Linked DNA regions of Thermus aquaticus. The main gene of each other region encodes a partner of the protein of the gene in region 2 in a complex. Links are inferred from orthologs where the notes say so. Each region holds a gene or a part of one and is shown on either strand. Other genes may lie near its edges.

Region 1 (13,513 bases), 120 kb from region 2 along the record:
TGTGGGCCAGAAACTGGTTGCCAAGCCCCTCCCCCTTGTGGGCCCCCTTCACCAGGCCGGCGATGTCCACGAACTCCACGTGGGTGGGGATGACGGGCGGCAGGCGCTCCCCTCTGGCGAAGGTCTTCTGCAGGGCGTAAAGGCGCGGGTCCTCCAGGGCCACCACCCCCACGTTCTTGTCAATGGTGGCGAAGGGGTAGTTGGCCGCCAGGACCCCCGCCCGGGTGAGGGCGTTGAAGAGGGTGGACTTGCCGACGTTGGGTAGACCGACGATGCCTACGGCGAGCATGCTGACCTCAAAAAAAGCCCCGTCCGGGGCTTCGCCTTATCCTAAATGCCCGCCCTTTGGTTTCGCAACATGGGGTGCCCAACTCGGGGCTAAGGGCTTTTCTGGGGCCCCCACCGCGGCAAAAGCCGCGGTGGGGTACTTGGCACAAAGTCTCCTAGCCTTCTCAAAGAAAACCCCTCTATGATGGACAGGGTATGGACCTGGCCGCCCACATTGACCACACCCTGCTGAAGCCCACCGCCACGCCGGAAGAGGTCCTGAAGGCGGCGGAGGAAGCTCTGGAATGGGGCTTTTACGGCCTCTGCATCCCGCCCTCCTACGTGGCCCTGGTGCGCCAGGCCTTCCCCCACGCCCCCTTCCGCCTGGTGACCGTGGTGGGCTTCCCCTTGGGCTACCAGGAGAAGGAGGTGAAGGCCCTCGAGGCCGCCCTGGCCTTCGCCCGGGGCGCCGACGAGGTGGACATGGTCCTCCACCTGGGCCAGGCCAAGGCGGGGAAGGTGGCCTACGTGGAAGAGGAGGTCCGCGCCGTGCGGCAGGCGGTGCCAAGGGCGGTCCTCAAGGTGATTCTGGAAACGGGCTACTTCACCCCGGAGGAGGTGCGCAACCTGGCCGAGGCCGCCATCAGGGGCGGGGCGGACTTCCTCAAAACCTCCACCGGCTTCGGCCCCAGGGGGGCGAGCCCGGAGGACGTGGCCCTCCTCCTGGAGGTGGCCCGGGGCCGGGCCCAGGTCAAGGCGGCCGGGGGCATCCGGGACCGGAAGACCGCCCTGCGGTTCCTGGAGATGGGGGCCACCCGCCTGGGCACCTCCAGCGGCGTGGCCCTGGTGCGGGGGGAAGAGGGGCATGGGTACTAGAAGGCGCAAGGGTAAGGAGATCGCCGGGCTTCCCGGCTACCTGATCCTCCTGGTCCTTCTCCTCCTCTGGCTTTTCCAGGAGCTCCGCCCTGGCCCCTCTCCCTCAGCCCTCCCGGAAACGGGGCAGGCGGAGGTCTACTTCATGCCCCAAGACGGGCCCCAGGCCAAGGCCCGTCTCCTCGCCCTCATGGCGGGCGCCCGGGAAAGCCTCTATGGGGCCTTTTACGAGTTCAGGGACCTGGAGATCGCCAAGGGGCTCCTTGAGGCCAAGGCCCGCGGCGTGAAGGTGGAGATCTACGGGGAAAGCGACTTCCGCCAGGACTTCCGCCGCTACCTGGTGGCGGCGAGCCTGGGCCAGACCCAGGAGCCCCCCAGGGTGCCCCAGACGGCCCTAAGGGAAAGGGTCCGGCCCACCTCCATAGACTGCGAGGAGATCGCCGGGATTCCCGTCTGCTTTGACGAGCGGGAAGGCTTCATGCACCACAAGTTCCTGGTGGCCGACGAAAAGGCGGTCTGGACCGGGAGCACCAACATGACCTGGAACGCCTTCGCCCGCAATGACGAAAACAGCCTCCTCCTCCCCTCCCCCACCCTGGCCCGGGGCTACGCCCGGGAGTTCAAGGCCCTCTTCGGGGGGAATAAGGAGGGCCTTGGCGAGCCCGTGGCCTTCCGCCTGGAAGACCCTCCGGTGGAAGGCACCGCCTACTTCAGCCCCAAGGGGGGGAAGGCGGCCCGGGAAGCCCTGCTTCAGGCCGCCCGGGAGGCCAAGCGGGAGATCCTGGTGGCCGCCTTCGTCCTCACGGACCGGGAGGTGGTGAAGGCCCTCGAGGACGCCCACCGCCGAGGGGTGGAGGTCAAGGTCCTTCTGGAGACCCGCACCCTCCGGGACAGCCGGGAGGAGGACCTGAGGAGGGCGGGCATCCCCGTGCGCCAGGACGGGAACCCCTACACCCTGCACCACAAGGTCCTGGTCCTGGACGGGGAGCGGGTGGTGACCGGAAGCTACAACTTCTCCGCCCGGGCCTGGCAGGTGAACAACGAAAACCTCCTGGTCCTGCAAAGCCCGGCCCTGGCCCAGCGTTACCGGAAGGAGGTCCTGAGGCTATGGGAGGAAGGGAAGCCCCTCTGATCCTGGCCTCGGGGAGCCCCAGGCGGAAGGCCCTGCTCGAGGCCCTGGGCTACCCCCTCCGCCTGGCCCCACCGGAGGTGGAGGAAGACCTGGACCTCCCCCCGAGGGAGCTGGCCCAGGCCTTGGCCCGGAGGAAAGGGGAAAGGGTGGAGGGCCAATGGGTCCTGGCGGCCGACACCGTGGTGGACCTGGAGGGCGAGGCTTTGGGCAAGCCCAGGGACCGGGAGGAGAACCGCCTTTTCCTCCGCCGCCTCTCGGGGCGGGCCCATTTGGTCCACACCGCCATCTACCTCCGCACACCTTTGGACCTGGTGGAGGAGGTGCACACCGCCAGCGTTCACTTCCGCCCGCTAAGCGAGGAGGAGATCGCCTGGTATGTGGAAAGCGGCGAGGGGCTGGATAAGGCGGGGGGCTACGGCGCCCAGGGCCTGGGCATGGCCCTCATAGAGAGGGTGGAGGGCGACTTCTACACCGTGGTGGGCCTTCCCGTCTCCCGGGTCTTCGCCCTCCTGTGGGAAAGGGGGTTCCGCCCGTGAGGGAGGTGGCCCTCCGCCGGGCGATCTTCCTCCTTCTCCTCCTCCTGGGGCTTGGGCTTTCCGCCCTCACCCGGCCCATGGCCCCGCGCCTGGCCCTCACCCTTTCCCCCCTCACCGCCCCCCTGCCCGCCCTGGGGTTTCGCCTAGGGCAGAACCTGAAGGCCTCCTGGAGCGCCCTCCTTAACCGCCAAGACCTTTACGCCGAAAACCAGGCCCTGAAGGAGAAGCTGGCCCTTCTAGAAGGGGAAAATCGCCGCCTAGCCCTGGAGGTGGCCCGGCTGGAGCGGGCTCTGGCCGTGCGCAAGACCCAGGCCCCGGGGCTCATCGCCGTGGCCCCGGTGATCGGGGAGGACCTCTCGGGGCTTTACCGCCGCCTCCTCCTGGGCATGGGGGAGCGGGACGGCCTCCGGGTGGGGATGCCCGTGACCGCCCCCCAGGGCCTGGTGGGCCTCATCGTGGAGGTGGAGGAAAGGCGGGCTTTGGTGCGCACCCTGGTGGACCCGGAAAGCCTGATCGGGGTGCGGCCGGAAAAGGGCTTGGGCCGGGGAATCGCCCGGGGAGCGCCCCCCGATAGGCTCCTCGCCGAGTTCCCCCCTTCGGTGAGGGTGGCCCCGGGCGACCTCCTGGTCACCGGAGCCCCCCTAGGCCTCTTCCCGGACGGCATCCCCGTGGGCCGGGTGGAGCGGGTGGAAAAGGCCCTGGGCGGGCTCAAGCTGAGGGCCTGGGTCCGCCCCCTGGTGGACCTCTCCCTTCTGGAAGAGGTCATGGTGCTGAGGCCCCTATGAGGCGCCTTATGGCCCTCCTCCTCACCCTCTTCCTTTCGGGCCTCCTCTCGGCCCTCTGGCCCCAAGGGCTCATGGCCCCCGACCTCTTCCTGGTCCTGGCCCTCTGGTACGCCCAGGGAAGCCCCGCCTACCTGGGCCTCCCCGTGGCCTTCCTCCTGGGGCTCCTCCAGGACCTTTTGGGCTATGGCCTAGTGGGCCTCCACGGCGTGGGTCTTCTCTTCGCCGCCTACGCCTACTACGCCGCAAACCGCCGCCTGGCCTCCGGGGAAAGCCTCCCCGCCCTGGTGGCCTTCACCTGGGCCTTTGCCGCCAAGTGGCTGGGCCACTTCCTGGTGGCCTACTGGCTGAGGCTGGAAATCCCCCCTCTCATCCCCCTGGACCTCCTCCTCGAGGCCCTCTTCACCCTCCCCCTCTTCCTCCTGGCCCGGCGCTTTAGACCATGAAAAGCCGCCTCTACGCCCTCATGGCCTTCTTCCTCCTGGCCTTCGGCCTCCTAGGCCTGAGGGCCTGGCAACTCCAGGTGCTGGAGCACGAGAAGTACGCCTTAAGGAGCCAGGGGAACTACCTGAAGACGGAGAGGATCCCCGCCCCCAGGGGCCGCATCCTGGACCGCAAGGGCCGGGTCATCGCCCAGGACCGCCTGGCGGTGGACCTGGTCTACGAGGGGGGGGAGGTGGCCTTCAAGGAGAGGCTTCTTCCCCTCCTGGGCCTCAAGGAGCTCCCCAAGGGCCCCGCCGTCCTCAAGGCGGGCGTCCCCGAGCACCTCCTGCCCACCCTGGCCGAGCTGGTGGCCGGCCAGAAGAACCTGAAGCTCGTGGAGCGCATTGAGCGCACCTACCCCAACCCCATCTCCGGTCCCGTCCTGGGCTACGTCCTCTTGGCCAACGCCGAGCAGGTGAAAAGGGGCTACCACCCGGAGGAGGAGGTGGGCCAGGCGGGCCTCGAGGCCGCCCTGGAGCCCTACCTGCGGGGCAAGGCGGGGGTGAGGGCGGTGGAGGTCAACGTCCGGGGGGAGCGCCTCCGGGAGACCATCCTGGAGGAGCCCACACCGGGGCAGGACGTGGTCCTCACCCTGGACCTGGACCTGCAGAAGGCGGCGGAAAAGGCCCTGGAGGAGGCTTTAGAGGACATCAACGCGGGCCGCCGCCAGATGGGCCTCCCCCCCGCCTCCCGGGCCAAGGGGGCCATCGTGGCCCTGGACCCCACCACGGGGGAGGTTTTGGCCATGGCCAGCTCCCCTTCCTTTGACCCCCATCTCTTCGCCCGAAGGCCCGTGCCCAAAGAGGCCAGGGCCCTTCTGGAAGACCGGGACCTGCCCCTCCTCAACCGGGCCGTCCAACCCTACACCCCGGGCTCCACCTTCAAGCTGGCCACGGGCTACGCCCTCCTGGAGGAGGGGTATGTGAACCCCGCGACCACTTACCGCTGTAGCCCCTACATCGTCTACGGGGGCCAGGTGCGGCGCAACTGGGCCACCCGGGACATGGGCCCCATGACGGTGAAGGAGGCCATCGCCTGGAGCTGCAACACCTGGTACTACCAGGCGGTGGCCCAGGACCCCTTGGGCTTCGTGGACCGGCTGGCGCAAAGGGCCCGCCTCCTGGGCCTGGGCGAGGCCACGGGCCTTGAGGTGGCGGAGAAAACGGGCCTCCTCCCCACAAGGGGCTGGAAGCGGGAGGCCCTAAAGGAGCCCTGGTACCCGGGGGAGACCCTTTCCGTGGCCATCGGCCAAGGCCCTATCCTCGCCACTCCCGCCCAGATCGCCCGGATGCTGGCCACCATCGCCAACGAGGGCAAAAAACCCCGCCTCCACCTGGTAAAGCGCCTGGGAAACTTTCCCGTGGCCCCTCGCCTGGAGCCCGTGCCGGGGCAGTCCTGGAAGGTCCTGAAGGAGGGCATGAGGAGGACGGTGACCCAGGGCACGGCCCGCCACGTCCTGGGGGACTTCCCCGTGCCCACGGGCGGCAAGACGGGGACGGCCGAGACCCCGGGCAAGCGCCGGGGCCTGGAGCACGCCTGGTACATGGGCTACGGCCCCGCGGAGCCCGGCACCCCTTACCCTCCCCTGGTGGTGGTGGCCTTTTTTGAAAACGGGGGGGAGGGAAGCCGGGTGGCCCTGCCGGCGGTCAAGAAGGTCATGGCCGCCTACTGGAAGGTGCCCGCCCCTTAGAATGGGGCCATGCGGCTTCGCGCCACCCCCAAGGCCCTGGCCCTTCGCCTGGACGGCCACGAAACCCCCGAGGACCTCAAGCGCCTCGCCCTCCCCGAGGGCCTGCCCCTGGAGGTGGAGGTGGCGGGGCCCGTGAGCGGGGAGGTCCTCGAGGCCCTCCTCGCCCTGGACCGCCCCCTGACCCTGGTCCCCCCCAGAGGCCATAGGCCCACCGGGACCCTGGTGGTCCCCAAGACCCTGCGGGCCGGGAAACGCGTGGAGCACCCGGGGACGGTGGTGGTCCTGGGGGACGTGAACCCCGGGGCCGAGGTGGTGGCGGGCGGGGACGTGATCGTGGTGGGGAAGCTCCGGGGCCTGGCCCACGCCGGGGCGGCGGGGGACGAGGGGCGCTTCATCTTCGCCCTGGAGCTGGCCGCCAAGCAGGTGCGCATCGGCCCCCACCTGGCCCAGGCCCCCGAAGGCGAGAAGGCCCGGGGGCCGGAGCTGGTGCGGGCGGAAGAGGGGCGGATCGTGGTGGAGCCCTGGCCTAAAAGGTGATGGTCCCCGTCTCCACCCCGTAGCGCTTCAGAACCAGGTAGATAATCCAGCCCGTCAGGGCCACGTAGAGCCAGATGGGCACCAAGACCCGGGCCCAGCGCTTGTGAAGAGGGAACTCCTTTCTGAACGCCCGCCAGATGACGTAAAGAGCCAAGGGGCCGTTCAGGGCCGCCAAGAGGGTGTGGGTGATCAGGATGAAGTAGTAGACCCCCTTCCAGGCCTCGGGGCCTCCGTAGGCCGTGGTGCCGTAAAGGGCCCACTTGGTCAGGTAAAAGACCAGGAAGAGGGCCGCCAGGGCCGTGGCCGTCAGCATGGCCCGGGGGTGGTTTACCCTGTCCCCGCGCCGGATGAGGAAAAGCCCCACCAGTAGGGCGAGGCCGGAAAGGACGATGGACCAGACCGCCAAGAGGCTCAGAAGGTCTTTCATAGGCTCTCTCCCAGTTTCTCCGCCATAAGCCGCACGGGCAGAAGCCTGGCCGTGCGGGCGTAGCTGTAGCCCCGGAGGAAGAACTCCTCGCGCCTAGTGATCTGGTAAAGCCTCAGGTAGGCTACCGCTAAAAGCCCGTCCCGCTCCTGGCCTGGGGGAAGGCGGTGGAGGAGGCGGGCGATCTCCTGTAGACGGCGCTCGCCCGGGGCCTCGAGGGGGGTCTCCCGCAAAGCCCGGGCCAGGTCGGCTAAGGTCTCCCCCAACCCCCGCATGGGAAGGAGTCTACCACGCTAGGGAAGCGCCCGCACCGCCCGGTTCCCGGCGGCGTCCACGGCCACCAGGCTGGCCCCCGGGCGCGTCTCCACCACAAAGGCCACCGAGGTCCCCTTGGGCAAAGAAAGGGGCACCCACCGCCCCCCTTCCCTCAGGGAAACCCGCTCCACCCCCACGTTGTCCTCCACCACCCCGTAGGCCCTTAGGAGGCCACCCTCCCGCTCCACCCGATCCACGCGGATTTTGGGCGGGGTGGCGTCCAGGGTGAGGGGAAGGCGCCGCTCGGCGCGGTTGCCCAGGGCGTCCTCGGCCTCAAGGCGCACCTCCACCTGGCCCGAGCTCGGCGCCTGGAGGCGGAAGCGGAGGTGGACAAGCCGCTTGCCCCTTTCCCCTTCGGGAAGGACCTCCTTTCCGTTCACCCGCACGCTCACCACCCCGGAGGGGTCAAAGGCGTAGCCTTGGGCCAGCAGGCTCTTCCCCGGCGCCACCCCGCCCCCTTGGGGCTCGGTGAGGCCCACCTGGGGCGGTAGGGTGTCGGGCCGGGCGCAGGCGGCCAGGAAAAGGACCATGGGCCAAAGCCACCACATGCCCCGAGGATATCCCAAAAATGAAGCTGGGAGGGACCGAACCCTCCCAGCGCACCCCTAGGACCTAGAACCGGTAAGCAGCGCCCAGGCGAACCCTGAAGACAAAACCGTCGGGCTGGGTGACAAAAGCATTATCGTTTGCGTAACTAGAGTCACCAGGGCAAGTGGTGGTGGTAGGCCCACCAGAAGAGCTACCCGTAAGGCAGCTCTGCAGATAGTAGTCTGCTCCCAGATCAGCCACCACATCCAGATTGGGGATCACGGCATAGGCCGCCCTAATCCCCCCACCGAAGCCAAAGGCGTTGGAAGAGACCTTGAGCCAGCCACTGTTATTGTAGGCACCGCCCTCAAACATGTTGTAGCGAAGGCCCAAGTATGGGGCCAGGGAAACGGGGAGCCCCTGGGCGGGAAGCTTGTAGAGGACATCCAGGCTCAGGGTGATGTTCTGGCCCCACTCGGTAAGGTTACCGGCGCTTTTGACATTTCCCCAAGTGGTCCCTGTATTTTGGTCAATGACATAGTTGTCATCCAGCGCATCGCTGGTGGCGAAGCCCAGGCCGAGGCGCACCGCCAGGGGAAGGCCAGGCGCGAGGTCCTCGGCCACCACCGCCAGCTGACCGCCGAGGCCGCTGTATATATAGCCTGCGCTAGCCTCCAAGCTGAACTTCTGCGCCATACCAAGAGCACCCAAAAAGGCCAAGAGTCCGACTAGAGCCCTCTTCATCTCAACCCCCTTGCGTGGGCTCAAGACCCACACCTAGAAACCTAACATGGAAACAAAACTTTGTCAAGGGCGAAGCGGGAAAAATCACGTGGTGTAAAGGGCGTTGATCCTGACGTAGCCCTCGGTGAGGTCGCACCCGAAGGCCTCGGCGCTATAGGGCCCCTCCCCCAGGTCGGCGAAGACCTCCACCTCCTCGGCCCGCATGGCCTGGCTGGCCCTTTCCCGGTCAAAGGGCAGGGCCCCGCCCCGGTAGAGGGGGATCCCCTGCAGGCGGATCTCCACCTTCAGGGGGTCAAACCGAGCCCCGGAGTTGCCGAGGGCGGCCAGAATGCGGCCCCAGTTGGGGTCGTTGCCGTAGAGGGCGCTCTTCCAGAGGGCGCTGGCCGCCACGGCCCTGGCCGCCCGCCGGGCCTCCTCCTCCGTGGCCGCGCCCTGGACCCGCACGGTCATGAGCTTGGTGGCCCCCTCCCCGTCCCGGGCGATCTTGCGGGCAAGCTCCCGGGCCACCTCCTCCACGGCCTCAAAGAAGGGCCCCAGGGGCACCTCCCCGTAGGCCCCGTTGGCCATGAGCAGGGCCAGGTCGTTGGTGGAGGTGTCCCCGTCCACGGTCACCTGGTTGAAGGTGCGGTCCACCACCCCCCTCCAGGAGGCCCGCAGGGCCTCCTGGGGTACCTTGGCGTCGGTGACCAGAAAGGCCAGCATGGTGGCCATGTTGGGGTGGATCATGCCGCTCCCCTTGGCCACGCCCACGATCCTGGCCCCCGCCACCTCCCTCTCGGCCACCTTGACCACCAGGTCCGTGGTCAGGATGGCCTCGGCGAAGGCCTCCACCGTGGGGGTGAGGGCGATTTGGGGCAACGAGGCCTCTATCTTCTCCACCGGCAGGGGCACGCCGATGACCCCGGTGGAGGCGGTGAGGACCTCTTCCACCGGAACCCCGAGCCTCCTGGCCGCCAGCTCAGCCATGAGGAGGTCGTCCCTAAAACCCCGCTCCCCCGTGGCGCAGTTGGCGTTCCCGGCGTTGACCACCACCGCCCGCAAGGGGCCTCCCTGGGCGTAAAGGGCCCGCCCCCGGTGGATAGAGGGGGCGGCGGCCCGGTTCTGGGTGGCGGCGTAGGCCCAGCTGGCGGGAAGCCCCGAGGCCAGAAGGGCCAAATCCGGCTTGCCCGAGGGCTTGATGCCCGCCCGCACCGCACCCGCGCGAAAACCTCTCGGAAGGTTCACGGCCATAGGCCCTCCTTGGGCAGGGCCAGGTCCTCAGGGAGGCCCAGCATCAGGTTCAGGTTCTGTACCGCCTGGCCCGCCATGCCCTTCACCAGGTTGTCCAAGGCGGCGAAGACCAGGACCCGCCCGGTGCGGGCCTCGTAAAGGGGCCTCAGGTCCACCCGGTTGGAAGCGTAGGTGGCCTTTGTCTGGGGCAGGTCCGAAAGGAGGCGCACGAAGGGCTCACCCTGGTAAAACTCCAAGTAGAGGCCCTCGAGGCGGGCCTGGTCCCAGTGCCCCTCCACCTCCGCCTCCGCCGTGACGAGAATCCCCCGGGTCATGGGCACCAGGTGGGGGGTGAAGCTCAAGCGAAGCTCCGCCCTGGGGCCGTGGGTCCTGGGCCAGCGCCCCTGGGCCAGCACCCTCCCCAGGTTGGCCTCCATCTCGGGGATGTGGCGGTGGGTTCCCCCCGCCCGGTAGGGCTTCAGGTTCTCGTTGACCTCGGCGAAGAAGGTGCCCTCCCCTTCCCTCCCCGCCCCCGAGACCCCGCTCAGGCCCACCAGGAAGCCCCCCTTCAGGGCCCCCGCCGCCGCCAGGGGGGCCAGGGCCAGGGTGGCGGCGGTCACGTAGCACCCCGGGTTGGCCACGAGCCTGGCCCCCCGTACCTCCTCCCGGTGGAGCTCGGGCAGGCCGTAGACCGCCTCCTTATAAAGCTCGGGGCTTTTGTGGGGAATGCCATACCAGGCCCCGTAGACCTCGGGGGGAAGGCGGAAGTCCCCGGAGAGGTCCACGACCCTTTTGCCTTCCCTCAGGGCCAGGGGGGCGATCTCCATGGAAAGCCCGTTGGGCAGGGCCAGGAAGACCACCTCCGCCCGCTCCAGGACCTCTTCCTGGGGGGCGAAGAGGGCCCCGTCCCAAAGCTGGGGCCAGGCCGCCTCCAGGGGCTTGCCCACGTGCTTGCGGCTAGAAAAGCCCACGAGCTCCACCTCCGGGTGCCCCTTGAGGAGGCGGATGAGCTCCGCCCCCCCGTAGCCCGAAGCCCCCAGGATGCCCACCCTTACCACGGCACCTCCAAAGGGACCTCGGGAAAGGCCAGGGGAGCCACCCGCTCCCCGGGCTTGACCCAGATCTGCTCCCGGTAGTGGTCCCCCTCAGGGGTGCGGAAAAGGAGAAGCCGCCCGCCCAGAAGGTCCTGGACCCAGACCTCGGGCACACCGCCTTGGGCGTAGAGGGGAAGCTTTTTGTTTAGGTCATAGTCCAGGCTGGACTCGGCCACCTCCACGGCCAGATAGGCGTCTTCAGGCTCGGGAAGACGACGGCTGTAATCTGCCGGTTTGAGGAGGAGAAGATCGGGCTCCAGGTAGGTGTCGGGCGGCAAAACCAGGGGGCCCTGCACCTGAACGAGAAGTTGGGGAAACGCTTCCTGCAAAACCCGGTTCCAGCGGTTCACGGTGTAGGCGTGGCGGGGACCTATCGGGGCCATCTGGTAGATCTCCCCTTTCAGGAGCTCCACCCCCCGCTCCGGCAGGGGAAGGCGGAAGAACTCCTCCAGGCGGAAGCGGTAGGGCCGGACCATACCCCTACTTTAGCAGGGTGAGGAGGACGGCCTTGGCGGTGTGGAGGCGGTTTTCCGCCTGGTCAAAGACCCGGCTCCGGGGTCCAAAGACCGCCTCCTCCGTGGTCTCCTCCCCGTAGTGGGCGGGAAGGCAGTGGAGGAAGATACCCTCGGGGTGGAGGAGGTCCAGAAGGGGCCCATTGGCCTGGAAGCCCTGAAAGTCCCTCAGGCGCTTTTCCCGCTCCGCCTCCTGGCCCATGCTGGTCCAGACGTCGGTGTAAAGGGCGTGGGCCCCCAGGACGGCCTCCTTGGGGTCGTGGGTGAGGAAGGCCCCGGCCCGGGCCAGAAGCGCCGCCTCGGGCTCATAGCCCCTGGGGGTGGCCACCCGCACCTTCAGGCCCACCAGGGGGGCCACCTCCAGGAGGGAGGCCAGGACGTTGTTGCCGTCCCCCACCCAGGCCACCTCGAGGCCCTCCAGCCCCCCAAAGGCCTCCTTCAGGGTGAGGAGGTCAGCCAGGGCCTGCAGGGGATGGGCCCTGTCGGAAAGGGCGTTGATGACGGGAATCCGGGCGTGGCGGGCCAGCTCCTCCACCGTGCGGTGCCGGTAGACGCGGGCGGCGATGCCCTCCACGAAGCGCTCCAGGTTCTTGGCGATGTCCCGCACGGGCTCCCGCTCGCCGATGCCCACCTGCTTCTGGTCCAGGTAAAGGGCGTGCCCCCCCAGGTGGACCATGGCCACCTCGAGGGTGGTCCGGGTGCGCAGGGAGGGCTTCTCAAAGAGGAGGGCCAGGGACTTCCCCTTCAGGTCCTCCCCCCGGTAGCGCTCCCGCTTGAGGGCCTCCGCCAGGTCCAGAAGGCGCTTTAGCGCCTCCTTGGTGTAGCCGGAGAAGTCCAAAAGGTCCTTGGGTAAGGTCAGGGTCTCTCCCCCCATGAGGCCTACAGCATAGCGCAGGCCTGCAAACTTATGCAACCCCTAGGAGCGGGCCCAGGGCACGTGGAGGATGGGAAGGGGGCTTATGAAGGGCTCGGCGTAGTCCACCCCCAGGTAGTTCCCGAAGTAGCGCCGCATGGCTTTGCGGGCCTCCACCCCCTTGGGCCCCACGGTCTCGCTCGCGGCCTCCCCGGAAAACTGGCTCCTATAGGCCAAGACCGCCCGCTCCCACTGGTCTATGAAGGCGGAGATCTTCACCAGGAAGCTGGGGGTGAAGGGGTGGTTGCCGGGGTAGAAGAAAAGCCTCTCCACCCGGTGGGGCCTACCCTCCAGGGGAGCCTTGGGGAGGGCGGCCAGGTGGACCGCGGCCACGGCCAGGCGGGCGGCGGCGGTGTGGTCGGGGTGGCGGTCGGCCTCGAGGGGGGCAAGGACGATCCGGGGCCTGAGCCGCCTCAGGGCCCCCGCCAGAAGGAGCCTCTGCTCGGGGATGTCGGCAAGCCCCCCGTCGGGAAGCCCGAGGTTTCCCCGAAAATCCAGGCCCAAGATCCGGCTCGCCTCGGCCACCTCCTTTTCCCTCTCCTCCGGGGTGCCCTTGGTGCCCATCTCCCCCCGGGTCAGGTCCAGAATCCCCGTGGAAAGCCCCTCCGCCTTGGCCCGGGCCAGCGTCCCCCCACACCCCAGCTCTCCGTCATCGGGGTGGGGAGCGAGGACCAGGAGGTCAAGCATCCTCTTCCTCCAAAATCTGCCGAAGGGCTTCCGCAAGCGCAGGCACCTTTTGGGCCACGATATCCCAAAGGGTAGCGTCGTCCAAGGCAAAGTAGGCGTGGGCCAAAACGTCCCTCAGCCCGGCGATGGCCCGCCACTCTACCCAAGGGTACCGGTTCCGCACGTCCTCGGGCACCTTCTTGGCGGCTTCGCCCAAAACCTCCAGGTTGCGAAGTACGGCGTCATAGACCAGTTCGTTCTGCACAAAGCCGCCAAAGTCTAACCCTCGGGTGTAGCGCAGGATTTTCTCGGAGGCTTCCCACATGTCCCGCAGGAAAAGCCGATAACTACGCGACACGAACGGCCTCCCTCAACACCTGAGGAGCCGCCCATGGCTTCAAAGCCCCCTTCATCACCAAGTCCACGGGTTTTCCCAGAACGGATTCCAAAAACTCCTTTACCCGCCAGTAGCCCTCAAAACCGGGGGGAGAAGCAAACACCACCAGAAGGTCCACGTCGCTCCCGGATGTGGCCTCACCCCGGGCTACCGAGCCAAAGAGGTAAAGTTCCTCCACCCCTAAGGCGCAAAGCTCGGGCCAGCGGGAGCGAAGCAGGGCCAAGACCTCCTCCTTCCGCACGCCTCCAGTCTAGCGCACCTCCACCCGCTCCCCCAAGCGCCTTTCCGTCCCCTCCTGGAGGCGCTTGAGGTTTTCCCGATGGGTCCAGAAGATGAGGGCCGCCATGAGGAAGACCGTGGCCACCTCCCAAGGGGGCCGGCTCAGGGCCAGGGAGAGGACGAAGGCGGCCA
Region 2 (13,514 bases):
CCTCACCGGGGCCAGCCGGGGCATCGGGAAGGCCCTGGCCCTGGAGCTGGCCAAGGCGGGCTACAACCTGGTCCTGAACGCCAGGCGGGAGGCCCCGCTTTTGGCGGCGCTGGAGGAGGTGCGCGCCTTGGGGGCCAGGGCGGAGATGGTCCCGGGGAGCGCCGGGAAGGCGGAGGTGGCCGAGGCCCTGGTGGCGAAGGCCCTGGAGCTGGGCAACTTCGCCGGCTTCATCCACAACGCCGGGGTCCTCCACCCGGGGCCCCTCCTCTTTGAGTTGGCGGAGAGCCTCTTTATGGAGGTCCTCGAGGCCAACCTGATCGCCGGCTACCAGCTGGCCCGCTTCGCCTACCCCCACCTCCTCCAAAGGGGCGAGGGCCTGGCGGTCTATCTGGGCTCGGGCGCAGCCGAGACCAACCTGCCCGGCATCGGGGCCTACGCCGTGGCCAAGGCGGCGGAGGAGCACCTGGCGAAGCAACTCGCCGCCGAGGCCCCGGAGGTCACCTGCTTCGTCTACCGCCCGGGGGTGGTGGAGACGGACATGCAGAAGGCGGCCCGGGAAGCCCAAGGGGGCGGGGCCCCCGTGCTCCAGCGGGTCTTCCGCGGCTACCGGGAGGAAGGCCGCCTGCTCACCCCCGAGGAGGCGGCGAGGGCCCTGGTCCGGCTCCTGCCCAGGGCCAGGGCCTTTCACGGCAAGATCGCCACGTGGAGGGACGCATGAGGTCGGATCGGATCAAGAAAGGCTTACAGCAGGCCCCGGCCCGGAGCATGCTCCGGGCGGTGGGCGTGGGGGACGAGGACTTTGGGAGGCCCTTCGTGGGGGTGGTCAACACCTTCACCGACGGGATGCCCTGCAACTACCACCTGAGGGAGCTGGCCCTGGACCTGAAAGCGGGGCTCAGGGAGGCCGGGGTCTTCCCCTTTGAGTTCGGGGCCCCCGCCATCTCCGACGGCATCAGCATGGGCACCCCGGGGATGCGGGCGAGCCTCGTAAGCCGCGAGGTCATCGCCGATAGCATTGAGCTCGTCGCCCAGGGCTACCTCTACGACGGCATGGCGGTCCTCTCCGCCTGCGACAAGACCATCCCCGGCGGCGCCATGGGGGTCATCAGGAGCGGGGTCCCCGGCATGGTCCTCTACGGGGGGACCATCGCCCCCGGGGAGTGGCGGGGCCGCAAGCTCACCATCGTGGAGGTCTTTGAGGCCGTGGGCCAGCGGGCGGCGGGCAGGATCACCGACGAGGAGCTTTTGGAGATTGAGCGCCGGGCCATCCCCGGCCCCGGGGCCTGCGGGGGGCAGTACACGGCCAACACCATGGCCATGGCCCTCGAGGTCCTGGGCCTCTCCCCCATGGGCTACAACGCCATCCCCGCCGTCCACCCGGAAAAGCCCAGGACCACCAAAGAGGCGGGAAGGATCCTGGCCTGGGCCATAGAGCACGACTGGAAGCCCCAAGACTTCCTCACCCGGAGGAGCTTCCTGAACGCCATCGCCGCCGTGGCCGCCACGGGCGGCAGCACCAACGCCGTGCTGCACCTTCTGGCCATGGCCAAGGAGGTGGGGGTGGAGCTCAGCCTGGACGACTTTGACCGGGTCTCCCGCAAGACCCCCGTCATCGCCGACCTCCGGCCCTGGGGTACCTACACCGCCTGGGAGCTTTATGAAGCGGGGGGCACGCCCCTGGTCTTCAAAAGGCTCCTGGAGGCGGGCCTCCTCTTTGGCGAGGAGAAGACCCTCACCGGGCGCACCCTGGCGGAGGAGGTGGAACAGGCCTTCAGGGAGGCCGAAGGGCAAAAGGTGGTCTTCCCCGTGGAGCGGGCCCTGAAGCCCCAGGGCGGGCTCGTGGTCCTCCGGGGGAACCTGGCCCCGAGGGGAGCGGTCTTGAAGCTTGCGGGCACGGAGCGCACCTACTTTGAGGGCCCGGCCCGGGTGTTTGACTCCGAGGAGGAGGCCATGGCCAAGGTCCTGGCCAAGGAGATCCGCCCCGGGGACGTGGTGGTCATCCGCTACGTGGGGCCCAAGGGGGCCCCTGGCATGCCGGAGATGCTCTCGGTGACCAGCGCCATCGTGGGCGAGGGCCTGGGCCCCGAGGTGGCCCTCCTCACCGACGGGCGCTTCTCCGGGGGCACCCGGGGCCTCATGGTGGGGCACATCGCCCCCGAGGCCTTTGTGGGCGGGCCCATCGCCCTCCTCAAGGAGGGGGACCGGGTGCGCATAGACGTGGAAAACCGCCTCCTGGAGGTCCTCCTCCCCGAGGAGGAGCTTGCGAGGCGGAAGGAAAGCTGGAAGCCACGCCCCCCCGCCTTCCGCCACGGCGTGTTCGCCCGCTACGCCGCCCTGGTGGCCCAGGCCGACGAGGGCGCGGTGCTGGAAACGCCCCACGCTGGCATGGGGGCGGAAGGTCCACCTAGGGCCTTTTGATCTGGTCTGGGGCCAGGTTCTGGCCCCGCTCCTTTTTGATTTCCTCGGGCTTGAAGGGCTCCCCCTTGGCCTTCAGAAGGGCCATTAGGTGGTTTAGGAGGGCGGCGAGCTCCTCGTCCTTGAGCTGGGCGAAGCCGGGCATGAGCCCCGAGGCTCCCTTCTTGCCGTAGAGGACCACCAGGATCAGGTACCGCCGCCCTTCTGGCGTAGCCAAGAGGGAAGCCGCCTCCCCCAGGCCCGGGTAGGGCCTCACCCCCTGGGCCTTTTCCCCGTGGCACTGGGCGCAGGTCTTGGCCCAGAGGGCCTCCGGCCCCTGGGCCAGGGCAGGCAGGAAGAGGAGGAGAAGGGGAAGAAGGCGTTTCATAGGCCCAGTATAGGCCCTGGCCTCCTCCTCAGCCTTTAGCGGGCCTTGACCTCGGTCCAGACCCGGTCGTAAAGGGCGATCTCGGGACCCAGGTCCTTCAGGTACTCCAGCCTGGCCCGCACCTCCTCCGGGGGGAAGACGGCGGGGTCTTGGCGCATCTCCTCGGGTAAGAGGGGGATGGCCTGGGCCACCGAGGTGGCGTAGCGGGTGTAGGCGGCGAGCTCGGCGGCGTTTTCCGGCCTCAGGAGGAAGTCTATGAAGCGGTAGGCCAGGTCCTGGGAAGGCCCCCGCTTGAGGACCACCAGGGCGTCGGTCCAGATGGTCCCCCCTTCCTTGGGGATGACGTAGCGGAGGCGCTTGTCCTCCTGCCGGGCCTGGAGGACGTCCCCGGAGTAGGCCAGGGAGACCGCGGCGTCCCCACCCAGGATGCGGTTCAGGGCCTCCACCCCCCCGGCGAAGCCCACGGAGCGGGCCTTGGCGGCGATGAGGAGCTCCTTGGCCTTCTCCAGGGCCTCTGGATCGGTGGTGTTGACCGAGTAGCCCAGGTACTTGAGGGCGGCCCCGATGGTCTCCCGCATCTCGTCCAGGAGGAGGAAAGGGCCCACCTGGGCCTTGGGGTCAAAGAGGACGGCGTAGGAGTCCACAGGGCCCCGCACCAGGTCCTCCCGGTAGGCCAGGCCCGTGGTACCCCAGAGGTAGGGGACGGAGTGCTGGAGGCCGGGGTCGTAGGGGGGGTCCTGGAAGAAGGGGTCCAGGTTGGCCAGGTTCTTGAGCTTCCCCTTGTCCAGAGGGGCGACGAGGCCCTCCCGGGCCATCTGCAGGACGTAGTAGTCGGGGGCCACCACCAGGGAGAACTCCCGGTCGGCCCCCGCCTTCAGCTTGGCCAGCATGGCCTCGGGGGACTCAAAGGTGTCCAGGACCACCTTGGCCCCGGTCTCCCGCTCAAACTTCCTGACCAGCTCCTCGGGGATGTAGTCGGCCCAGTTGAGGAAGTAGAGGGTCTCTACCTCCGCCCGCTTGGGGCAGGCGGTGAGGAGGAGGGCCAAAAGGAGAAGGGAAAACCTTGCGATCATATGCGCCTCCGGCTAAGAGCATACCCCAAGGCCAGGAAGAAGGCGGAAAGGCCCACCAACAGGGTGGAGAGGGCGTGGACCTTGGGGCTCACGCCCAGCTTCACGCTGGAGTAGATGTAAAGGGGCAGGGTTGTGGCCCCGGGCCCGGCGGTGAAGAAGGTGACCACAAAGTCGTCCAGGGAGAGGGTGAGGGCCAGGAGAGCCCCGGCGGCCACGCCAGGCCAGGCCAGGGGCAGGGTCACGTAGAGGAAGGTCTGGAGGCCCCTGGCCCCCAGGTCCCGGGCGGCCTCCTCCAGGGCCGGGTCCAAAAGGAGAAGCCTCGAGCGCACCACCAGGGTCACAAAGGCCACCTGGAAGGTGATGTGGCCCAGGATCACCGTGAGGAGGGAAAGCCGGGGAAATCCGAGAAGCTCCCGGGCGAAGGCGAAGAGGAGGAGGAGGGAGACCCCCATGACCACGTCGGGCACCACCACGGGGATGTAGAGGAGGTAGGTGAGGATCCCCCGGCCCCAAAAGCGGTAGCGCACCAGGCCCAGGGCCAAAAGGGTGCCCAGCACGGTGGAGACCAGGGTGGAGGTGAAGGCCACCACCAGGGTGTTGAGGAAGTACTCCAGGACCCTGGGGTCCTGGAATAGGGCCCGGTACCAGTCCAGGGTGAAGCCGGTGAAGCGCACCCCCCGGCGGCTCTCGTTGAAGGAGAGGGCCGCGATGACCAGGATGGGAAGGTAAAGGAAGAGGTAGACCAGAAGGGCGTGGAGGGAGAGAAGCCGCCTCATACCAGGTCCTCGAGGCCCCGTTCCCCCTGGAGCCTCCGGTAGAGGTAGAGGGCCAGGAGAACGAAGGCCATCAGAAACACGCTCAAAGCCGCCCCGAAGGGCCAGTCCCGGGTCAGGCCGAACTGCTGCTGGATGAGGTTGCCGATGAGGACCACCCGCCCCGCCCCCAGGAGGTCCGCCACCACGAAGGTCCCCATGGCGGGGATGAAGACCAGGACGCTTCCGGCGAAGAGGCCGGGGTAGGTCTGGGGGAGCACGGCGTGAAGGAAGGCCCTAAAGGGCCTCGCCCCCAGGTCGTAGGCGGCCTCCAGAAGCTGCCAGTCCACGCGCTCCACGCTGGCGTAGACGGGCAGGACGAAGAAGGGCAGGAAGGTGTAGACCGTGGCCAGGATCACCGCGGCGAAGGAGGGGTAGAAGGCGTAGGGGCCAAGGCCAAAGGCCAGGAGGAGGGCGTTCAGAAGCCCCTCTTTCTGCAACAGGACCAGCCAGGCGTAGACCCGGATGAGGAAGTTGGTGAAAAAGGGGATGAGGAGGAGGAGAAGGAGCAGGTCCCGCCTGGGGTGGCGGGCGATGTAAAAGGCCAGGGGGTAGCCGAGGAGGGCGGCCAACAGGGTGGCTAGGGCCCCCACCCAGAGGCTCTGGGCGAAGGCCTCCAAGTAGGGGGCCTCCAAAAGCCTCAGGTAGTTGTGGAGGCCCAAAGGCCCCAGGAGCTCCCCGTAAGGCCCCCGGCGCATAAGAGAGGCCAGGAGGACGAGGAGCGTGGGCAGGAGAACGAAGAGGAGGAGCCAAAGCCCCCCGGGCCCCACGGTCACCAGGACCCGGAGGAGGCGCTGCCGGGGGGTCGCCGCCTCATTCATGGATCACCACCAGGTTCTCCGGGGGGAGGTAGCAGATAACCTCTTCCCCGTAGGCGAACTCCTCGGAACCGGGCTCTTGCAGGTCCTGGTTCAGGGTGTAGGCCAGAAGCCGCACCTCCCCCGCCCGCAGGTAGTACTGGTTTTCCGCCCCTGTGTAGACGATCTCCTCCACCTGGGCCACGACCAGGTTCTCCCGGGGCGGGGTCGCCCCCTTGGGGTAGAGGCGGATCTTCTCGGGCCGGATGACCAGAAGGGCCTCCCGCTCCAGGGGGGACTTAAGGCGAAGGGGGCCCAGAGGGGTCTCGGCCCCCAGGGGGTGGGGCCGGGCGGGAAGGAGGTTGGATCGGCCCAGGAAGTCGGCCACAAAGCGGTTTTTTGGCCTTTCGTAGACCTCGTCGGGGAGGCCCACCTGCTCCACGCGCCCCGCGCGCATGACGGCGATGCGGTCCGACATGACCAAGGCCTCCTCCTGGTCGTGGGTGACGAAGACGAAGGTGGTGCCAAGGCGCCTCTGGAGCTGCATGAGCTCCACCCTGAGCTCTTGGCGGAGCTTCAGGTCCAAAGCGGAAAGGGGCTCGTCCAAAAGGAGGACCTGGGGCTCCAGGACCAGGGCTCTTGCCAGGGCCACCCGCTGCTTTTGCCCGCCGGAAAGCTCCCTGGGGTAGCGGCCCTCGAGGCCCAGAAGGTCCACCAGCTCTAGGGCCCAGGCTACCTTTTTGCGGATCTCACCTTGGGGAAGCCCCTTCATCCTGAGGCCGAAGGCGATATTCCCCGCCACGGTCATGTGGGGGAAGAGGGCGTAGTTCTGAAAGACAGTGTTCACGGGCCGCTCATAGGGGGGAACCCCCGCCATGTCCTTCCCCCCGATCAGAACCCGGCCAGCGTCCGGGGTCTCAAAGCCGGCGAGGAGCCTTAAAAGCGTGGTCTTGCCGCACCCCGAGGGCCCGAGGAGGCTGAAAAACTCACCCCTCCTGATCTCCAGGTCCACCCCGTCCAAGGCCACCACTTCCCCGTACCGCTTCCGCACCCCCTCTAGGCGCACCAGAGCGTCCCCGGCCACGGGGTAAGTTTAGCAACCCCGCCCCTCCCTGCAAGCCCCTAGGGCTCGGCCCGGTCCCGGTGCACCAGGAGCACGAGTCCCAGGGAGAAGAGGGTGGCCATGAGGCTGGACCCCCCGTAGGAGAAGAGGGGCAGGGTGAGGCCCGTCACCGGCACGACCCCCAGGGCCACCCCCAGGTTGACCAGGACCTGGAAGCCCAGCATCCCCCCCACCCCGGCGAGGAAGAGGCGGTCGGCGAACCTGGGGCACTCCAGGGCCAGGGCGAGGATTCTGAGGACGAGGAGGGCGTAAAGGGCCAGGAGGGCCGCCACCCCCACGAACCCCCACTCCTCGGCCCAGACGGCGAAGACGAAGTCCGTGTGGCGGAAAGGGACGAAGCCCAGCTGGGTCTGGGTCCCCTGGCCGTATCCCTTGCCCAAAAGCCCCCCGGAGCCGATGGCGATGGTGGACTGGATGACCTGAAACCCCTGGCCCAGGGGGTCCCGGTAAGGGTCCAGGACGATGAGGACCCGCTCCCGCTGGTAGGGCTTGAGGTTGGGCCAGACCAGGGTGGGCACCAGGACGGCCAGGGCCAGGGCCGCCAAGAGGAGGTGCTTCCAGGGTAGCCCCCTCACCAAGAGGACGGCGAAGACCCCGAAGAGGACCACCAGGCTCCCCCCGAGGTCGGGCTGGAGGAGGAGGAGGGCCACCACGGGCAGGGTGAGGAGGCCGGGAAGGACGTAGTCCCAGACCCTTCGGACGGGGCGGTCTTCCAGAAGCCGGGCCAGGGCCAGGACCAGGCCCAGCTTGGCCAGCTCTAAGGGCTGGAACTGCAAAGGCCCCAGGACGAACCAGGCCTTGGCCCCGTTGATCTCCCGCCCCACCAATAGGACCAGGACCAAAAGGGCCAGGGAAAGAGCGTAAAGGGGATAGGCCAGGGCGAAGACCAGGCGGCGGGAGAGGAACTGGACCCCCACTGCCAGGCCCAGGCCCAGGAATAGGGCGAGAAGCTGCCGGGAGAAGAGGCTTGGGTCCGGCAGGGCGCTTCGCAGGTTGAAGAGCCCCAGGGCCAGGATGGCCAGAACCAGGGCCACCAGGCCGAAATCGTAGGCCAGGAGGTTGGGGCGCCTCAGGACCATCACTTGAGGGGGATGTCGGCCATGAGGACCATCTTCTCCCCCCGCTCCTCCAAGGCCACGGAAAGGCCCTCCTCCTGGGCGGGGAAGTAGCGGCGGAGGACCTCGAGGAGGTCCCGCTTCAGGTTCTCCACCATCCCCGGCGACAGCTTGGCCCGGTCGTAGGCCAGGACCAGCTTGAGCCTCTCCTTGGCCTTCTCCTTGCTCCCTTTACGCCACCACATCAGCGCCCTCCAAAGAGCCTGCGCAACACCGCCATGAGCCCCTGGGCCTCGTCCACGCTCCTAAAGGGCACCTCTTCCCCGTGGACGCGGCGGGCGGTGTCCATAAAGGCGATGGCGGCGGGGCTTGTCCCCTTGAGGACCAAAGGCTCGCCCTGGTTGGTGGAGACGAGGACCTGCTCGTCCTCGGGGATGATGCCGATGGGCTTCAGGCCCAGGATCTCCACCACGTCTTCCACCGAGAGCATGTCCCCCCGGGAAACCATCTTGGGCCGCAGGCGGTTGATGACGAGGAGGTTTTCCCGGATCTCCCGGGCCTCCAGGAGGCCGATGATGCGGTCGGCATCCCGCACGCTAGCGACCTCGGGGTTCACCACCACCAAGGCCCCCTCCGCCGGGGTAGCCGCCGTCTGGAAGCCCTTTTCTATCCCGGCGGGGGAGTCTATGAGGACCCGGTCAAACCCCTCCTCTTCCAAAAGGTGGCGCACCAGCTCCTGGAAGCGCACCGGGTCCAGGGCCTCCTTGTCCTTGGTCTGGGAGGCGGGGAGGAGGTAGAGGTTCTCCACCCGCTTGTCCCGGATGAGGGCCTGGCGCACCTTGGCCCGGCCCTCCAGGACGTCAATGAGGTCAAAGACCACCCGGCCCTCGAGGCCCATGACCACGTCCAGGTTCCTGAGGCCCACGTCCACGTCAATGACCGCCACCTTCTCGCCCAGCTTGGCCAGACCGGCCCCCAGGTTGGCGGTGGTGGTGGTCTTCCCCACCCCACCTTTGCCCGATGTCACCACGATGGCTCTCGCCTTCACCGCTTAACCTCCTCGGAATCCAGGGTCTCCTCCAATGCGCGGAGAAACTCCAGTACCCGCTTACCCCGGGCGGTCAGGGTGTATTCTACCCGGGGCGGCACCTCGGGGAAGGCCCGCCTCTCCACGAAGCCCAGAAGGTGATACTCCCGAAGCCTCTCCGCCAGGGTCCGGGGGGAGAGGAGGAGGTAGGCCTGCAGATCGGAAAAGCGGGAAGGCCCCCGGCCCAGGGCCAGAAGGATCTCCGGGGCCCCCCGCCGGGCCAGGACCTTGAGGACCTTGCGGGCGTTCTTGGAGAGGGCCATGGCCTAATGCTATCAAAAGGGAAAGCGTGGGGCTACAATGGGGGCGTGAAGGAGGCGAAGCCCGACTGGAAGGACTTTCTGGCCATGGTCCTAGCCCTCTATAGCCTCCTCCTCCCGCCCCTTCTCCTCATCTTGGGCCTCCTCTTCCTCTTCCTTCTCCTCCTCCGCCTCCTGTAAAACTAGGGCATGGAAGGCCTCTTTGAGTCCCTGCCCGAAGGCTACCGGGAAAAGCTGGGCCGCCCGGGGGAGTACCCCTTCACCCGGGGCATCTACCCCAGGATGTACCTGGAGAGGCCCTGGACCATGCGCCAGTACGCCGGCTTCTCCACCGCCGAGGAGACCAACGCCCGCTACCGATACCTCCTGGCCCAGGGGCAGACGGGCCTCAGCGTGGCCTTTGACCTCCCCACCCAGCTGGGCCTGGACCCCGACCACCCCATGAGCGTGGGGGAGGTGGGGCGGGTGGGGGTGTCCATCGCCACGCTGGCGGACATGGAGAAGCTCTTCCAGGGCATCCCCCTGGACCAGGTCTCCACCAGCATGACCATCAACGCCCCCGCCATGATGCTCCTGGCCCTTTACCTCCTGGTGGCGGAGAAGCAGGGAGTCCCCTGGGAAAAGGTCTCGGGCACGGTGCAGAACGACATCCTCAAGGAGTACTTCGCCCGGGGCACCTACATCTACCCGCCGGGCCCCTCCATGCGGCTCGTGACCGACATCTTTGAGTTCTGCAGCCAAAAGGTGCCCCGGTGGAACACCATCAGCATCTCCGGTTACCACATCCGCGAGGCCGGGGCCACCGCCGCCCAGGAGATCGCCTTCACCCTGGCGGACGGCAAGGCCTACGTGCGGGCGGCTTTGGAACGGGGCCTGGACATTGACCGCTTCGCCCCCAGGCTCTCCTTCTTCTTCGCCGCCCACAACGACATCTTTGAGGAGGTCGCCAAGTTCCGGGCGGCGCGGCGCCTCTGGGCCCGCATCATGCGGGAGGAGTTCGGGGCCAAGGACCCCAAAAGCTGGATGCTCCGCTTCCACACCCAGACCGGGGGCTCCACCCTGACCGCCCAGGAGCCCCTGAACAACGTGGTGCGCACCGCCTACCAGGCCCTGGCCGCCGTCCTAGGGGGCACGCAGAGCCTCCACACCAACGCCTACGATGAGGCCCTGGGCCTGCCCACGGAGAAAAGCGCCCTCCTGGCCCTGAGGACCCAGCAGATCCTGGCCTACGAGAGCGGGGTCACCCGGGCCGTGGACCCCTTGGGAGGGAGCTTCTACGTGGAGCACCTCACCGAGGCCCTGGAACGGGAGGCGGAGAGGCTCCTCGGGGAGATAGAGGCCCTGGGGGGCGCGGTGGCCGCCGTGGAGGCGGGCTACTTCCACCGGGCCATAGAGGAGTCCGCCTGGCAGTTCCAGAAGGAGGTGGAGGAGGGCAAGAGGATCATCGTGGGGGTCAACCGCTTCCAGGACCCAAAGAGCCCCCTCAACGAGCCCGTCCCCGTCCAGCGCATAGACCCCGAGCTCCACGAGAAGCGCAAGCGGGAAGTGGCCGAGTTTAAGCGCAACCGGGACGGGGAGAGCGTCCGGGTGGGCCTGGAGAACCTGAGGCGGGCGGCGAGGGGAAGCGAGAACCTCTTTCCCTATGTGCTGGAGGCCTTCCGGCGCCGGGCCACCCTGGGCGAGGTCTGCGGGGTCTTGAGGGAGGAGTGGGGGGAGTACCAGCCCGGGAGGTGAGGATGGAAGAGGCGCTTTGGGCCTTTCTGGAAAGGCACCTCAAGAGCATCTACGACGGCGACCCCGAAGGGTATAAGGCCACCACCCACGAGGAGCTATCCCTTTACGAGTGGTTCGTGACCCCCCACCGCTTGGACGGCCTCCCCTTCCACCTCTTCATGACGGAAAGGCGGTGGGCCACCCGGGGCCGCCCCTACCGGGTGGACCTCCTGGAGCGGCGCCTGCAGCTTTACGGCGACGTGGCCATCTTCAGCTACACCCTCCTCCTCACCGTGGAGGAGGAAGGGGGCCTCAGGCACACCGCCGTCAACGAGAGCCGGGTGGCCGTGCGCTTTCCCGAGGGGTGGAAGGTGGTCCACGTCCACAAGAGCCCGGCCCAGTAGAACCGCCCCATCCTGGCGCAAGCCAGGATGGGGGCCCCGGTAGGCCTGAGGCTTAGGAGCCCTGCTTCAGCCTCTCCACCACGGAGCGGTCCTCGAGGGTGGAGGTGTCCCCCTTGATCTCCTGCTCCCCGGCGGCGATCTGCCGCAGGAGGCGGCGCATGATCTTGCCGGAGCGGGTCTTGGGCAGGGCGTCGGTGAAGCGCACCTCGTCGGGGCGGGCGATGGGGCCGATGACCTTGGCCACGTGGGCCTTGAGCTCCTCCCCCAGGGCCCCGGAGGGAGTGTGGCCCTCCTTCAGGGTGACGAAGGCCACGATGGCCTCTCCCTTCAGGGGATCGGGCCGGCCCACCACCGCCGCCTCGGCCACGGCGGGGTGGGAGACCAGGGCCGACTCAATCTCCATGGTGCCAAGCCGGTGCCCGGCCACGTTGAGGACGTCGTCCACCCGGCCCAGGATCAGGTAGTAGCCGTCCTGGTCGCGCCTGGCCCCGTCCCCGGTGAAGTAGACCCCGGGGTGCTGGCTGAAGTACTGCTGGATGAAGCGCTCCGGGTCCCCCCAGACGGTGCGGAGCATGCTGGGCCAGGGCCGGGTGATGCAGAGGTGCCCGCCCTCGTTGGGGTTCTCCACGGGCCGGTGCTCGGAGTCCAGGATCTCCGGCCTGATGCCGAAGAAGGGCTTGCCGGCATGCCCGGGCTTCATGGCGTGGGCCCCGGGCAGGGTGGTGATCATGATGCCCCCGGTCTCCGTCTGCCACCAGGTGTCCACGATGGGGCAACGCCCCTTGCCGATCACCTGGTAGTACCAAAGCCAGGCCTCGGGGTTGATGGGCTCGCCCACGGTCCCGAGAAGGCGGAGGGTGTCCAGGCGGTGCTTTAAGGGCCAGTTCTCCCCCCACTTCATGAAGGCCCGGATGGCGGTGGGGGCGGTGTAGAAGATGGTGACCCCGTACTTGTCCACGATCTGCCAGAAGCGGTCGGGCTCGGGCCAGTTGGGGGCCCCCTCGTACATGACCGTGGTGGCCCCGTTGAGGAGAGGGCCGTAGACCACGTAGGAGTGCCCGGTGATCCAGCCCACGTCGGCAGTGCACCAGTACACGTCCTCGTCCTTGAGGTCAAAGACCAGCTTGGTGGTGTAGTAGACGTAGGTCATGTACCCGCCCAGGGTGTGGAGGACGCCCTTGGGCTTCCCGGTGGAGCCCGAGGTGTAGAGGATGAAGAGGGGGTCTTCCGCCTCCATGGGCTCGGGGTCCGCCCGGTCGGAGACCACCTCCATGAGCTCGTGCCACCAGTGGTCCCGGCCCGGGGTCATGGGCACCTCCTCCCCGGTGCGGCGCACCACCACCACGTGCTCCACGCTGGGGGTCTCCTTCAGGGCCTCGTCGGCGTTTTGCTTGAGGGGGACGATGCTCCCCCGGCGGTAACCCCCGTCGGCGGTAATGAGGACCTTGGCCTCGGCGTCCTTGATGCGGTCCGCCAGCGCCCCCGAGGAAAAGCCCCCAAAGACCACGGAGTGCACCGCCCCGATGCGGGTACAGGCCAGCATGGCGATGGCCGCCTCGGGGATCATGGGCAGGTAGATGGTGACCCGGTCCCCCTTCTTGACCCCCAGGCGCTTGAGGACGTTGGCGAACTTCTGCACCTCCCGCCAGAGGTCGTGGTAGGTGAGGACCCGCTCCTCCCCCGGCTCCCCCTCCCAGATGAGGGCGGCCTTGTTTTTGCGCCAGGTCCCCAGGTGGCGGTCCAGGGCGTTGTAGGAGAGGTTGGTCCTGCCCCCCACGAACCACTTGGGGTGGGGCAGGTCCCCCTCCAGGACCTTCTGCCAGGGGGTGAACCAGTGGAGCTCCGAGGCCACCCGTCCCCAGAAGCCCTCGGGGTCCTCGAGGCTCTCCCGGTAGAGCCTTTCGTACTCCTCCTCGCTCCCGATGTGGGCCTGCTTGCGGAACGCCTCGCTAGGGTAAAAGACCCGCTCCTCCTTGAGCACACCCTCAATCCGGTCCATAGGTCCTCCTTCGCTTTCCGAGGATAGGCGGCCCGGGCCCACGGGGTCAAGAAAAAGGGGGTTTGCGAAATGGCGAAAAATCTCCCTTTTCTTGACAGCGGGCCTTTTCCCTCGGGAAGATGGGGCCAGATGCCGCGGCGAAAGGGGCTTTCCACGGTGCAGGCGGCCCTGCGCGTCCTGGCCTATCTGGCGGAGCACCCGGAAGGGGTGGAGGCCAAGGAGGTGGCCAGGCACCTGGGCCGGAGCCTCTCCGCCGCCTACGCCCTCCTCAACAGCCTGGTGGAGGAGGGCTTCGCCGTCAAAGGGGAAGGGCGGTACACCCTGGCCCGGGCCCGGCCCGCCCCTAAGGCCCAGGGCTTCCTGGAGGAGGCCCTGGAGGAGCTCTACCTGAGGACCCGGGAGCGGTGCT

Evidence for each region.
Region 1: the proteins of rodA (region 2) and BVI061214_RS08100 are in contact, whole or in part, in a crystal structure (PDB 6PL5), measured with the Thermus thermophilus proteins. The link is inferred for Thermus aquaticus from one-to-one orthologs. Residues at the interface, in WP_223903423.1 of Thermus thermophilus: Phe161, Val165, Phe168, Val169, Leu172, Pro198, Tyr199, Glu202, Tyr211, Arg212, Asp213, Gln220, Val221, Gln223, Ser224, Ile226, Ala227, Ile228, Gly229, Ser230, Gly266, Phe267, Val270, Leu274, Tyr277, Gly278, Leu281, Phe285, Leu289, Arg297; in WP_223903432.1 of Thermus thermophilus: Arg4, Ile5, His6, Leu8, Ala9, Phe12, Ala15, Leu16, Leu19, Gly20, Arg22, Ala23, Trp24, Leu26, Gln27, Val28, Tyr31, Tyr34, Leu36, Leu43, Thr45, Asp47, Lys156, Gln157, Gly158, Ser160, Val184, Leu201, Glu202.

The regions. Positions count from the first base shown.
Region 1 is NZ_LHCI01000106.1:1,298,282-1,311,794, reverse strand. Bases 3,399-6,397 are described here. They hold BVI061214_RS08100 (penicillin-binding transpeptidase domain-containing protein), read left to right. Parts: upstream 3,399-4,032; coding sequence 4,033-5,763; downstream 5,764-6,397. Other genes in these bases: BVI061214_RS08090 (DUF420 domain-containing protein), read right to left, coding at 6,290-6,397; BVI061214_RS08095 (septum site-determining protein MinC), read left to right, coding at 5,773-6,300; BVI061214_RS08105 (hypothetical protein), read left to right, coding at 3,590-4,036; mreC (rod shape-determining protein MreC), read left to right, coding at 3,399-3,593. Also shown: redox-regulated ATPase YchF, read right to left, coding at 1-289; deoC (deoxyribose-phosphate aldolase), read left to right, coding at 484-1,143; BVI061214_RS08120 (phospholipase D-like domain-containing protein), read left to right, coding at 1,133-2,272; BVI061214_RS08115 (Maf family protein), read left to right, coding at 2,248-2,808; more of mreC, read left to right, coding at 2,805-3,398; more of BVI061214_RS08090, read right to left, coding at 6,398-6,727; BVI061214_RS08085 (hypothetical protein), read right to left, coding at 6,724-6,999; BVI061214_RS08080 (hypothetical protein), read right to left, coding at 7,018-7,587; BVI061214_RS08075 (hypothetical protein), read right to left, coding at 7,652-8,311; bifunctional glutamate N-acetyltransferase/amino-acid acetyltransferase ArgJ, read right to left, coding at 8,396-9,541; argC (N-acetyl-gamma-glutamyl-phosphate reductase), read right to left, coding at 9,532-10,569; BVI061214_RS08060 (Uma2 family endonuclease), read right to left, coding at 10,572-11,090; argF (ornithine carbamoyltransferase), read right to left, coding at 11,095-12,000; bacillithiol biosynthesis deacetylase BshB1, read right to left, coding at 12,043-12,726; BVI061214_RS08045 (HepT-like ribonuclease domain-containing protein), read right to left, coding at 12,719-13,063; BVI061214_RS08040 (nucleotidyltransferase family protein), read right to left, coding at 13,053-13,343; glycerol-3-phosphate 1-O-acyltransferase PlsY, read right to left, coding at 13,353-13,513. UniProt on the Escherichia coli protein: Catalyzes cross-linking of the peptidoglycan cell wall. Responsible for the determination of the rod shape of the cell. Is probably required for lateral peptidoglycan synthesis and maintenance of the correct diameter during lateral and centripetal growth.
Region 2 is NZ_LHCI01000106.1:1,183,775-1,197,288, reverse strand. Bases 5,627-8,626 are described here. They hold rodA (rod shape-determining protein RodA), read right to left. Parts: upstream 7,667-8,626; coding sequence 6,587-7,666; downstream 5,627-6,586. Other genes in these bases: minD (septum site-determining protein MinD), read right to left, coding at 7,887-8,626; minE (cell division topological specificity factor MinE), read right to left, coding at 7,666-7,887; BVI061214_RS07525 (ABC transporter ATP-binding protein), read right to left, coding at 5,627-6,548. In the rest of the region: BVI061214_RS07555 (SDR family NAD(P)-dependent oxidoreductase), read left to right, coding at 1-718; ilvD (dihydroxy-acid dehydratase), read left to right, coding at 715-2,418; BVI061214_RS07545 (c-type cytochrome), read right to left, coding at 2,405-2,782; BVI061214_RS07540 (polyamine ABC transporter substrate-binding protein), read right to left, coding at 2,818-3,855; BVI061214_RS07535 (ABC transporter permease), read right to left, coding at 3,852-4,631; BVI061214_RS07530 (ABC transporter permease), read right to left, coding at 4,628-5,488; more of BVI061214_RS07525, read right to left, coding at 5,481-5,626; more of minD, read right to left, coding at 8,627-8,690; BVI061214_RS07505 (winged helix-turn-helix transcriptional regulator), read right to left, coding at 8,687-8,992; BVI061214_RS14045 (hypothetical protein), read left to right, coding at 9,038-9,169; BVI061214_RS07500 (acyl-CoA mutase large subunit family protein), read left to right, coding at 9,179-10,723; BVI061214_RS07495 (nuclear transport factor 2 family protein), read left to right, coding at 10,726-11,106; acs (acetate--CoA ligase), read right to left, coding at 11,159-13,105; BVI061214_RS07485 (AMP-binding protein), read left to right, coding at 13,235-13,514. UniProt on the Escherichia coli protein: Peptidoglycan polymerase that is essential for cell wall elongation. Also required for the maintenance of the rod cell shape. Functions probably in conjunction with the penicillin-binding protein 2 (mrdA).